DNA from 3 places in the Aliiglaciecola sp. 2_MG-2023 genome. Region 3 is predicted to be linked to each of the others. Evidence: predicted binding sites of a transcription regulator. Region 3 holds the regulator's gene; each other region holds the start of a gene.
The links. Region 3 encodes sigma-54, which starts transcription at its own class of promoters, with help from an activator protein. Its sites were predicted from a motif close to GTTGGCACGNNNNTNGNNT; they were not measured.

Region 1 (3,285 bases), on a different contig from region 3:
AATGGTTTTACGGCCACCTAGTCTCTCAACTTCTTTTTCCTGCAATACACGCAATAGCTTCGCTTGTAGTGCTAAATCCATTTCCGTGATTTCATCTAATAAAATACTACCACCTTGGGCCAGTTCAAACTTACCTGGCGAGGCTTGAAATGCGCCGGTAAAGGCACCTTTTTCATAACCAAATAAAGTCGCTTCCAACATATTCTCTGGTATCGCAGCACAATTAATTGCTACAAACGGCTGGTCTTTGCGACTAGATTGATCATGGATATAACGGGCCAATACTTCCTTACCTGATCCACTCGGTCCCAATACCATTACAGTGGCATCAGAGGTAGCGACTTTCTTAGCAAGATTAAGCAAGTTAATACTTAGTGGATCAGCAGCAATAGGATCGCGAGACTCCACCTGCTGAGCAGGTGCATATCGCCCAACCAAATTTAGCAACACTTCAGGACTAAATGGTTTTGATAAATAATCGGTAGCGCCATCACGCATGGCTTGAACCGCATCATCAATAGTGGCGTACGCTGTCATAAGCAAAGTAGGTAAACTGGGAAACTTGTTTTTAATACTGCGCAGTAATGAAAGACCACTCATCTCACCCATTTGAATATCGCTAACCACTAAGTCAACTTTATGTGAGCTGAGTTTGACCATCGCTTGTTCAGCCGAGTTTGCCTCTATCACTTCATAACCGCCAAGTAATAAGGTGTCGACTAATGCCTCTCTTAACCCGGCATCATCTTCTACAATTAATATGCTGGTTTGACTCACGATTTCTCTCCCAAAGCCTGTTTAGTTGTCTGGCTTGATTTAATGGTTGGAAGCATGAGACTAAAACATGCTCCTGCGCCTGGCATATTTGAAACAGTCACCGAACCACCGTGGGATTTAGCCACTGTGGCAACTACCGAAAGTCCCAAACCTGTACCATGGCTTTTTGACGTATAAAAAGGTTCAAAAACTCGATTTAGACTTTGTGGATTTATGCCGGGGCCGTTATCTTGGATTTGTAAACTCACTTGCTGACTATCGCTCAAACAGCTAATAGTTATCTGGCAATCTTCAGGCTGCTCTTGAATCGCATTGTGTACAATATTTTGTAGCGCACCTATAAGTGCGGGCTTGTTACCTAAAATTGTTAATTGTGGATCGATATCTTTCACGCTCAACTGTGCGTTTGCTTGCTGAACCATGTTTTCTGATGAAACCAATAATTCAGACATCAATTCTGCTACAGAGATGTTTTGAACGACTTGCTCTTCGCCACTTTTAGCAAACAACAACATGTCATTTACCTGACCTTCTAAGTCTTTCAACCTGAGCATTAACTTTTCACTAAAACGCTCTCGCGCACTATCACTAAGTTGGTTACTTGCTAAATTAGAAGCGTATAAAATGGCTGCCGACAGAGGTGTACGTATTTGATGCACGATCGAAGCCACGGTTTTGCCCAACGAAGATAAGCGTTGCATATGGCTAATGCGCTGCTGCAACTGTCTGGTTTCAGTCAAATCGGTTAAAACTATGAGCTGTCCAGGTTCGGCTGTTAATGGCGTGATTGATAATTTAACCTTTCTACCATCATGTAATGAGACTTCATGACCATCGTCGGCTTGAGGTTTAAACGACCGGGCAATAATTTTTCGCCAAGCTTGCCCTTCTAAAGGCTCTCCTAACAACGCTTTGGCTAAGGCATTAGCTTGTTTTACCTGACCTTGTCCATTAATTACGACAACGCCAGCCGGCATTACCTGTAAAAGGTGTTCAAGCCGAGTGGCTTGGCTTTTCAACTGTTCGAATTCTTGTTTCGACACTTCAGTAGTAGATAAATTCAGCGGTTGAGGTGCAGCTAAACAAGGGTCAAGCTCACGTGAATGAGACGATGATGTACTGCGAACTTGGTTTTGGTCGTCTTCATACGATATGTTGAATACACTGCTTAGCGCCATAATGTCCTCACGTCAAAAATATTACATATAGTGAGTATTTAGCATATCGCATGCCAATTATTTTACTCTTAATATCAAAGAGTTAAATGATTTTAGAAGAAATATTAAACGTCAACAAAATGACGGGAGGGAGTTTTATCAAAAAATAGCGCAATTAATGTATCAATTAAAACATCGCGTTAGTCGCGAACAATTCCGTATTTACGCATTTTCTCAACCAGAGTTGTACGGCGCATCCCCAAGACTTCAGCGGCTCTTGCAACAACACCATCTTGCTGATCAAGCGCTTGATTTATCATACTGATTTCCAATTCAGATAAATATTCTTTGAGGTTCATACCATCTGATGGCAAAGCTGAGTTGGTATGTAACTCACCATTTTGAACTTGTTCGCTATTATCATCGGAATCAACCAATTCATCATCGCTGTCATTTGTATCGTTAAATAATGCGATTATAGCTTCACGTTCTAACAACTCTTCAGGGTAGTCAGGTTCGAAGTTATCACCATCTGTATACTGATATTTAGTTGGTAAATCGGTGACATCAACCACTTGATTGGGGAACAAAATGAGCAATCTTTCCACTAAATTGGAAAGCTCACGGACGTTTCCAGGCCAAAGGTGCTCTACCAGTGAATTGATTGCACTTTCGGTAAAACGCAGTGATTTCTCATTTTCTTGTTCCAATCGCGAGACCAGTTCTTGCAATAATAATGGAATATCTTCTTTGCGCTCTCTTAATGCCGGGCTTTCGATAGGGAAAACATTTAAACGATAATATAAATCTTCTCGAAAAGAGCCTTCAGCGATCATCGTTTCTAGCTCTCGGTGGGTAGCAGCAACAATGCGAACATCACATTTTATGGGTTTATTTCCCCCTACTCGTTCATATTGTCGTTCTTGCAAAACACGTAACAATTTAACTTGCATTTGCAAAGGCATATCACCAATTTCATCTAAAAATAAAGTGCCACCTTCGGCAAGTTCAAAACGACCTTTGCGAGAGTTGATAGCGCCAGTGAACGCGCCTTTTTCATGGCCAAACAACTCACTTTCTAAAAGTTCAGCGGGAATCGCTCCGCAATTGACAGGTATAAAAGGCCCATTATTTCTATTCGACATAAAATGTAGATTACGGGCGATAACTTCTTTGCCAGTTCCGGATTCACCTAACACCAGCACATTCGCATCAGAGCTTGATACTTGCTCGATTAAGTGACGTACATTTTGAATTTCATCACTTTTGCCAACCAAGCTGCGAAATAATTTAGTTTTACTTGTATTTGCGGTCTTTGCAGGTCTTTTGCGCAAGTATTCCTGACAACGAT
Region 2 (3,285 bases), on a different contig from region 3:
TTGAGGGTAATAGTCGAAAAACACAAAATCACATCTGCTAAACCGTCTGCTGGTGCATCACTCACGGCTAAGGAAAAAGACGGTAGAGTGGTTTTAACGGGAGCGGCAAAAATCGGCAAAGCATCATCATTAGAACCACAAGCGGATAACATTGCAATGAAACAGAGTAAAGACACATGAAGGGGCTTTATAATCATAATTTCTCCTGAAAAAGTCACGTCAGTTTTCAAAATGTCTATAGGCATCTGACAACTAACATTGATTTAGTTCAGAGCAGGAAGGATACCAAGAGTGTTAAAAACTGTGTAAGTTCAAGATATTCAGATAGTTACAATTAACTTCGAAAGGATGATTCAGAATAATCAGAGCTGAGCATAAAAAAAACCCCGCTGATTAGCGGGGTTTTGTCTGTTTTTAACAACAGTAGGACGATGTTGTTATTATTCTGATTATTCTTATTTTTTTATTCGCCCTCTGTGTTTTTCTTAAAGAGTAGGTATTAAGAACGTCCACCAGTGAAGTCTGGGTATGCTTCCAAACCACATTCGCCAATATCTACACCTTCGAACTCTTCTTCTTCGCTTACACGAATACCGATGATAGCTTTAAGTATTAACCATACAACCAAGCTAGTTACGAATACCCATACAAAGATTGTGATAGCACCGATGATTTGACCAGAGAAAGAAGAACCATCATTTGTAATAGGTACTAGTAGAAGTCCTAAAAGACCTACCACACCGTGAACAGAGATAGCACCTACTGGATCATCAATTTTCATTTTATCTAGAGCAACAATGCTTCCAACTACCAATAGACCGCCGATAGCTCCGAACAAAGTAGCTTGCAGTGGAGTTGGAGTAGAAGGCTCTGCAGTAATAGCAACCAAACCAGCTAACGCACCGTTTAAAGCCATAGTAAGGTCAGCTTTACCAAACAAGATACGCGCTAGAATAAGTGCAGCAACTAGGCCACCAGCAGCAGCAGCGTTAGTATTCATAAATACTACAGCAACAGCATTAGCACTTTCTACAGTAGCTGTCGCAAGAACAGAACCACCGTTGAAACCAAACCAACCCATCCACAGGATAAATGTACCTAATGTTGCTAACGGTAAGTTAGCGCCTGGAATCGCATTAATTTTGCCATCGGCAGTATATTTACCTTTACGAGCACCTAGTATCAACACACCAGCTAAAGCAGCTGCAGCACCGGCCATATGTACAATACCTGAACCAGCAAAGTCAGAGAAACCTAAGTCACCAAGTGTATACATACCGAATACAGAAGCGCCACCCCAAGTCCAAGAACCTTCCATTGGATAGATGAAACCAGTTAAGATTACGGCAAATGCAAGGAAAGACCACAATTTCATACGCTCAGCGACCGCGCCTGAAACGATAGACATTGCAGTTGCAACGAATACTACTTGGAAGAAGAAGTCTGCTGAAGGAGCATAGGTAGCAGGTTCTGCTTCACCCGTTGCGCCGTCACCTACGATTCCGCTAAGGAACAATGTGAAGTCGTCTCCACCGTACATAATTGAGTAGCCACATACCATATACATGATACAAGCGACTGCGTACAAAGTAATGTTTTTAGTTAATATTTCAGTGGTGTTTTTAGCACGCACTAAACCGGCTTCTAGCATTGTAAAGCCAGCTGCCATCCACATGACTAAGGCGCCACATATCAAAAAGTAAAAGGTATCTAGTGCATACCCAAGTTCAAATGTAATTTCCATGATTTTCTCCTGCCCTGCTACTTAAATGGCTTCGCCGTCAGTTTCACCCGTACGGATACGTACTGCATGCTCTAAGTCATACACAAATACTTTTCCGTCTCCAATCTTGCCCGTTTTCGCTGCGCTAACAATAGCTTCAACTAAACGTTCAACATGATCGTCTTGAACCGCAATTTCCAGTTTAACTTTTGGTAAAAAGTCCACTTGGTATTCTGCACCACGGTACAATTCGGTATGACCTTTTTGACGTCCAAAGCCTTTCACTTCAGTGACAGTCAAACCATCAATGCCAATCTCTGAAATGGCTTCGCGAACATCATCAAGCTTGAAAGGCTTAACTATCGCAGTTACTAGTTTCATTGTGTTACTCCCGGTATTTTGAATTTGTTTTTATTGAAACGCTCCATTCTTAAAACAAGTCTTATGCCACTAATGTTTACACATAAAAATCAAAGACTTAGATTAAAAAAAGCAGATTAAACAGTCAACTTGCGCACCAATTGTGTGCAAATACCTATTTTTGCACGTTCTGGGTGCGCTGTCTGGATGTATTTCGAAAGTGTTGCTTTTAGGGAACTAAAGGAGGTACTGCAAGTCTATTGTCGAATCAAGTTCACAAATATTAATGCTGGATAGCGCTCACCTTGGATTTTGAACGTCAACAACACCTTGCAACCAAAACGAAAAACAATTCTCTACGAAAAGTGTTGTTTATTTCCGTGCTTGCTCATGGCCTGATTGGTTGGTGGATTTTGTCTCAACAACGAATTATTATCCCAACAAAAATCGAGCAAGAGGTTTCTGCGATCAACGCCAAACTCGTATTTTTGCCAGCGCCAAAAGTTGTGGAAGAAGCTGCCGAAATCGAAACTGTTGAACCGTTATCGGAACCAGAAGCGCTGGCCAAACCTGATGATAATCAACAAAAACAACAAGCAGACCAAGTTATTGAAGACGTAGAAGTAACTGAAATAGAAGTGTCAGAAACGTTACCACCAGCAGATACCATCGAACCTAATGAAGCGCCCGAAATTGTTGAACAGGTAACACCGCAAATCCCCCCTATTGAAAATGATTCAAGACGGGAAGATTTGCCTTCGATTGATTTTCCAGACAAAACTAACACTGACACTCAGGTTGAGACCTCACGAAACTTAGCGCAAAAACATTTGTTAGATCACTCAGCCCAAGCCAATCAACGCATGGCTGAACAGGAGGCGCAGCGCTATCGTCAGCAAAGAGAGTCGCCTGATTTGAATTTACCTAAGTTTGATCCCTTTAAAACGGACGATGAAAAACTAAGAGAAAGTAACTCGGTACGAGTGGATTGCAGCTCAACAGTAAATAAAACCATTGCCGTTTTATCCACCTTTACTGGTGGTAGTTTAGATTGCAGTAAACCGACCGATTTAGCGCCGTTCTTAGACAAACATGTGAAAAAACCAATGCCCCCCAAAGACAAACGTTAATGTCAGTTTTGAATATTAATAATTAACTTTTTGGTTAATTACCAAAAAGCCTTTCCCAAAAGCTCTTGCGCT
Region 3 (3,285 bases):
TGACGGCAACGCAGAAGGCGGTGTCACTGCCATTTTCCAACCCGAAAGCATTCGCAATCGGCAAACTGACGACACTAAAAAAACTGAAGAAGAGCAAGACAAGTTGCAGGATGAAAAACCTTAATGGCAACGTTAAAAGCGACCAATTTAGCGAAGTCTTATAAATCTCGGCAAGTGGTGCGAGATGTAAGCATTGAAGTTTCTACTGGACAGATTGTTGGCCTGTTAGGTCCCAATGGTGCTGGTAAAACGACCACCTTCTATATGATTGTTGGGTTAGTGCCACTCGATAAAGGCGAGATTTATATTGATCAGACCGAGTTAACCTTACAACCCATGCACATCCGTGCACGAAAAGGAATTGGTTATCTTCCTCAAGAATCATCTATATTTCGTAAGTTAACCGTTTACCAAAATATCATGGCAATTTTGCAAACCCGAAAAGAATTAAGTTCTGATCAGCGAGAAGAGCAAGCGGATGCATTATTGGATGAATTCAATATTAACCATATTCGTAACAGCCTTGGCATGAGTTTATCAGGCGGGGAGCGCAGAAGAGTCGAGATCGCTCGTGCATTAGCGGCCGCCCCTGAGTTTATTCTATTGGATGAACCCTTTGCTGGTGTTGACCCGATTTCAGTAAACGATATAAAAAAAATAATTCAACACCTACGCGATAGAGGTATTGGTGTATTAATAACTGATCATAATGTGCGTGAAACGCTAGACGTGTGTGAAAAAGCGTATATTGTGAGTCATGGTGAATTGATAGCTTCTGGAACCGCAGAAGAAGTTTTAAATAATCAACAAGTCAGAGATGTATACCTTGGCGAGCAATTCAAGCTATAGTAGAGGTATGTTGTTTTTAACCAAAGCTTTGTGGCTAAACAAGTAAGAATAAAAAAACTAAATGAAACCCTCGTTACAATTAAAATTCAGCCAGCAACTAACAATGACGCCTCAATTGCAACAGGCTATACGTCTATTGCAATTATCAACGCTGGATTTACAACAGGAAATACAGGAAGCGTTAGAATCGAATCCACTTTTAGAAGTAGAAGACGGTTCAGATATCCCTACTGGGGATTCCGCTTTAGCAGACAGTAATGACAAGTTCTCAGAGGAGACGGTATCCGCAAGTTCTGATTCCATGGATACAAACGAGGCATTAGAAAAAGCAGATATCCCAGACGAATTACCCATAGATAGCACATGGGACGAATATATCAGTGCCTCCTCAGCCCCCGCCTCAATAAGCGGTGGTAGTGGCGGCGATGACGACCAAATTTTCCAAGGTGAAACAACCGAAAATATTCAAGATCACCTATTGTGGCAGATGCGCTTAACGCCTTTTTCTGAAGTTGATACTGCCATAGCAATCGCAATTATCGACTCTATTGATGAGTCTGGTTACCTCACTATCAGCACCGAAGATGTTCTTGCTAGTCTCGACCATGAAGAGGTTGAACTTGATGAGGTGGAATGCGTTTTAAAACGTATTCAAATGTTCGACCCTATTGGTTCAGGCTCAAGAAATCCGCAAGAATGTTTAATGGTACAAATGAATCAATTTGCACCTGACACCCCTTGGTTAAATGAAGCTAAGTTATTGATCAGCGAATATGCTGACTTATTAGGCAGTAAAGATTACCGAACTTTAATGCGTAAAACTCGTCTAAAAGAAGACGAATTACGAGAAGCTATGCGGTTATTGCAAACACTCAATCCACGCCCTGGTAGTTCATTGTTAATCGGTGAATCTGAATACGTCATTCCAGATGTTTCAGTGATGAAGAAAAATGGTCGTTGGCAAGTTGAGCTAAATCCCGATAGTTTGCCTAAGCTGAATGTAAATCAGCAATATGCGGCAATGAGCCGGAACGCTAAAAACACCAGTGATAGTCAATTTATTCGGTCGCATATGCAAGAAGCCAAGTGGTTTATAAAAAGTCTAGAGAGTCGTAATGACACTTTACTCAAAGTCGCAAACTGCATTGTTCAGCAGCAGGTTGGTTTTTTTGAGCATGGACCTGAAATGATGAAACCAATGGTGTTAAATGATGTCGCAGAAATGGTAGATATGCATGAATCAACTATTTCCCGTGTTACCACACAGAAATATATGCATACGCCTAGAGGAATTTATGAACTTAAATACTTTTTCTCCAGCCATGTAGCAACTGATTCTGGAGGAGAGTGCTCCTCAACGGCAATTCGCGCATTAATTAAAAAACTCGTCGCAGCAGAGCTTCCTACCAAGCCTCTTAGCGACAGTAAGATTGCTGATCTACTGGCAGACCAAGGTATTCAGGTCGCCCGTAGGACAATAGCAAAATACCGGGAGTCTTTATCGATCCCACCGTCTAACCAACGCAAGAGCCTGCTGTAGGCTCAACAACAGAAGGAATACGCTAATATGCAAATTAACCTTACTGGCCATCATGTAGAAATTACAGATTCTTTGCGAGATTATGTAGACAATAAATTTACAAAGCTAGAAAGGCATTTTGATCATATCAACAATGTCCATGTCATTCTTAATGTCGAGAAGCTTAATCAAAAAGCTGAAGCGACAGTTCATCTTAGCGGAGGTGAAGTATTTGCAACCTCAGAGCACAACGATATGTACGCAGCAATTGACGGATTGATAGATAAGCTTGATCGACAGGTAATCAAGCACAAGGAAAAAATTAAGCGTCATTAACATATATTAGATTAATTAATGGAAATTAAAGACATCCTTTCCCCTGACTGCACAAGTTGTGCAGTCCAGGGGACAAGTAAAAAACGAATTCTTGAAACTATCAGCCTGATAGCGGCAGAAAAAATCGATGACATTGATCAGACAACGATTTTAAATAGTCTGGTTAGCCGCGAAAAGATGGGCAGCACAGGAATCGGGAATGGTATTGCATTGCCACACGGTAGACTTTCGGGTTTAAAGGATGTGGTCGCAGTTCTAATCACCAGTGATCCTTCTATCAACTTTGACGCTGTGGATAATTGTCCTGTGGACATATTTTTCGCAATTTTAGTACCTGAAGATAAAGCCGCCGGACACCTGCAAACCTTAGCAACCATCGCGACAAAATTAAGTGATAAGGAAATTCTGAAACGTATTCGTCGTGCAGAAGATAATGCTCAGTTATACGAGGCAATCGTTGCATGAAACTGATAATTATTAGTGGCCGCTCTGGTTCAGGAAAGTCTATTGCACTGAGGTCTTTAGAAGACTTAGGTTACTATTGTGTCGACAATATCCCAGTTAACCTATTACCGACTCTA

Region 1: Q4567_RS01470 (PAS domain-containing sensor histidine kinase) is a predicted target of sigma-54. The motif match lies at 1,995-2,013, and genes of this name have one in related genera.
Region 2: glnK (P-II family nitrogen regulator) is a predicted target of sigma-54. The motif match lies at 2,157-2,175, and genes of this name have one in related genera.

The regions. Positions count from the first base shown of each region.
Region 1 covers NZ_JAUORY010000001.1:358,876-362,160, reverse strand. The annotation lists gene Q4567_RS01475 (sigma-54 dependent transcriptional regulator) at 1-777, opposite strand, end outside; gene Q4567_RS01470 (PAS domain-containing sensor histidine kinase) at 774-1,955, opposite strand; gene Q4567_RS01465 (sigma-54 dependent transcriptional regulator) at 2,135-3,285, opposite strand, start outside.
Region 2 covers NZ_JAUORY010000002.1:129,411-132,695, reverse strand. The annotation lists gene Q4567_RS02600 (DUF4382 domain-containing protein) at 1-197, opposite strand, end outside; gene Q4567_RS02595 (ammonium transporter) at 500-1,744, opposite strand; gene glnK (P-II family nitrogen regulator) at 1,766-2,104, opposite strand; gene Q4567_RS02585 (hypothetical protein) at 2,389-3,213, shown strand; gene mrcB (penicillin-binding protein 1B) at 3,248-3,285, opposite strand, start outside.
Region 3 covers NZ_JAUORY010000020.1:75,623-78,907, reverse strand. The annotation lists gene lptA (lipopolysaccharide transport periplasmic protein LptA) at 1-124, shown strand, start outside; gene lptB (LPS export ABC transporter ATP-binding protein) at 124-849, shown strand; gene Q4567_RS17295 (RNA polymerase factor sigma-54) at 911-2,389, shown strand; gene hpf (ribosome hibernation promoting factor) at 2,417-2,704, shown strand; gene ptsN (PTS IIA-like nitrogen regulatory protein PtsN) at 2,723-3,169, shown strand; gene rapZ (RNase adapter RapZ) at 3,166-3,285, shown strand, end outside.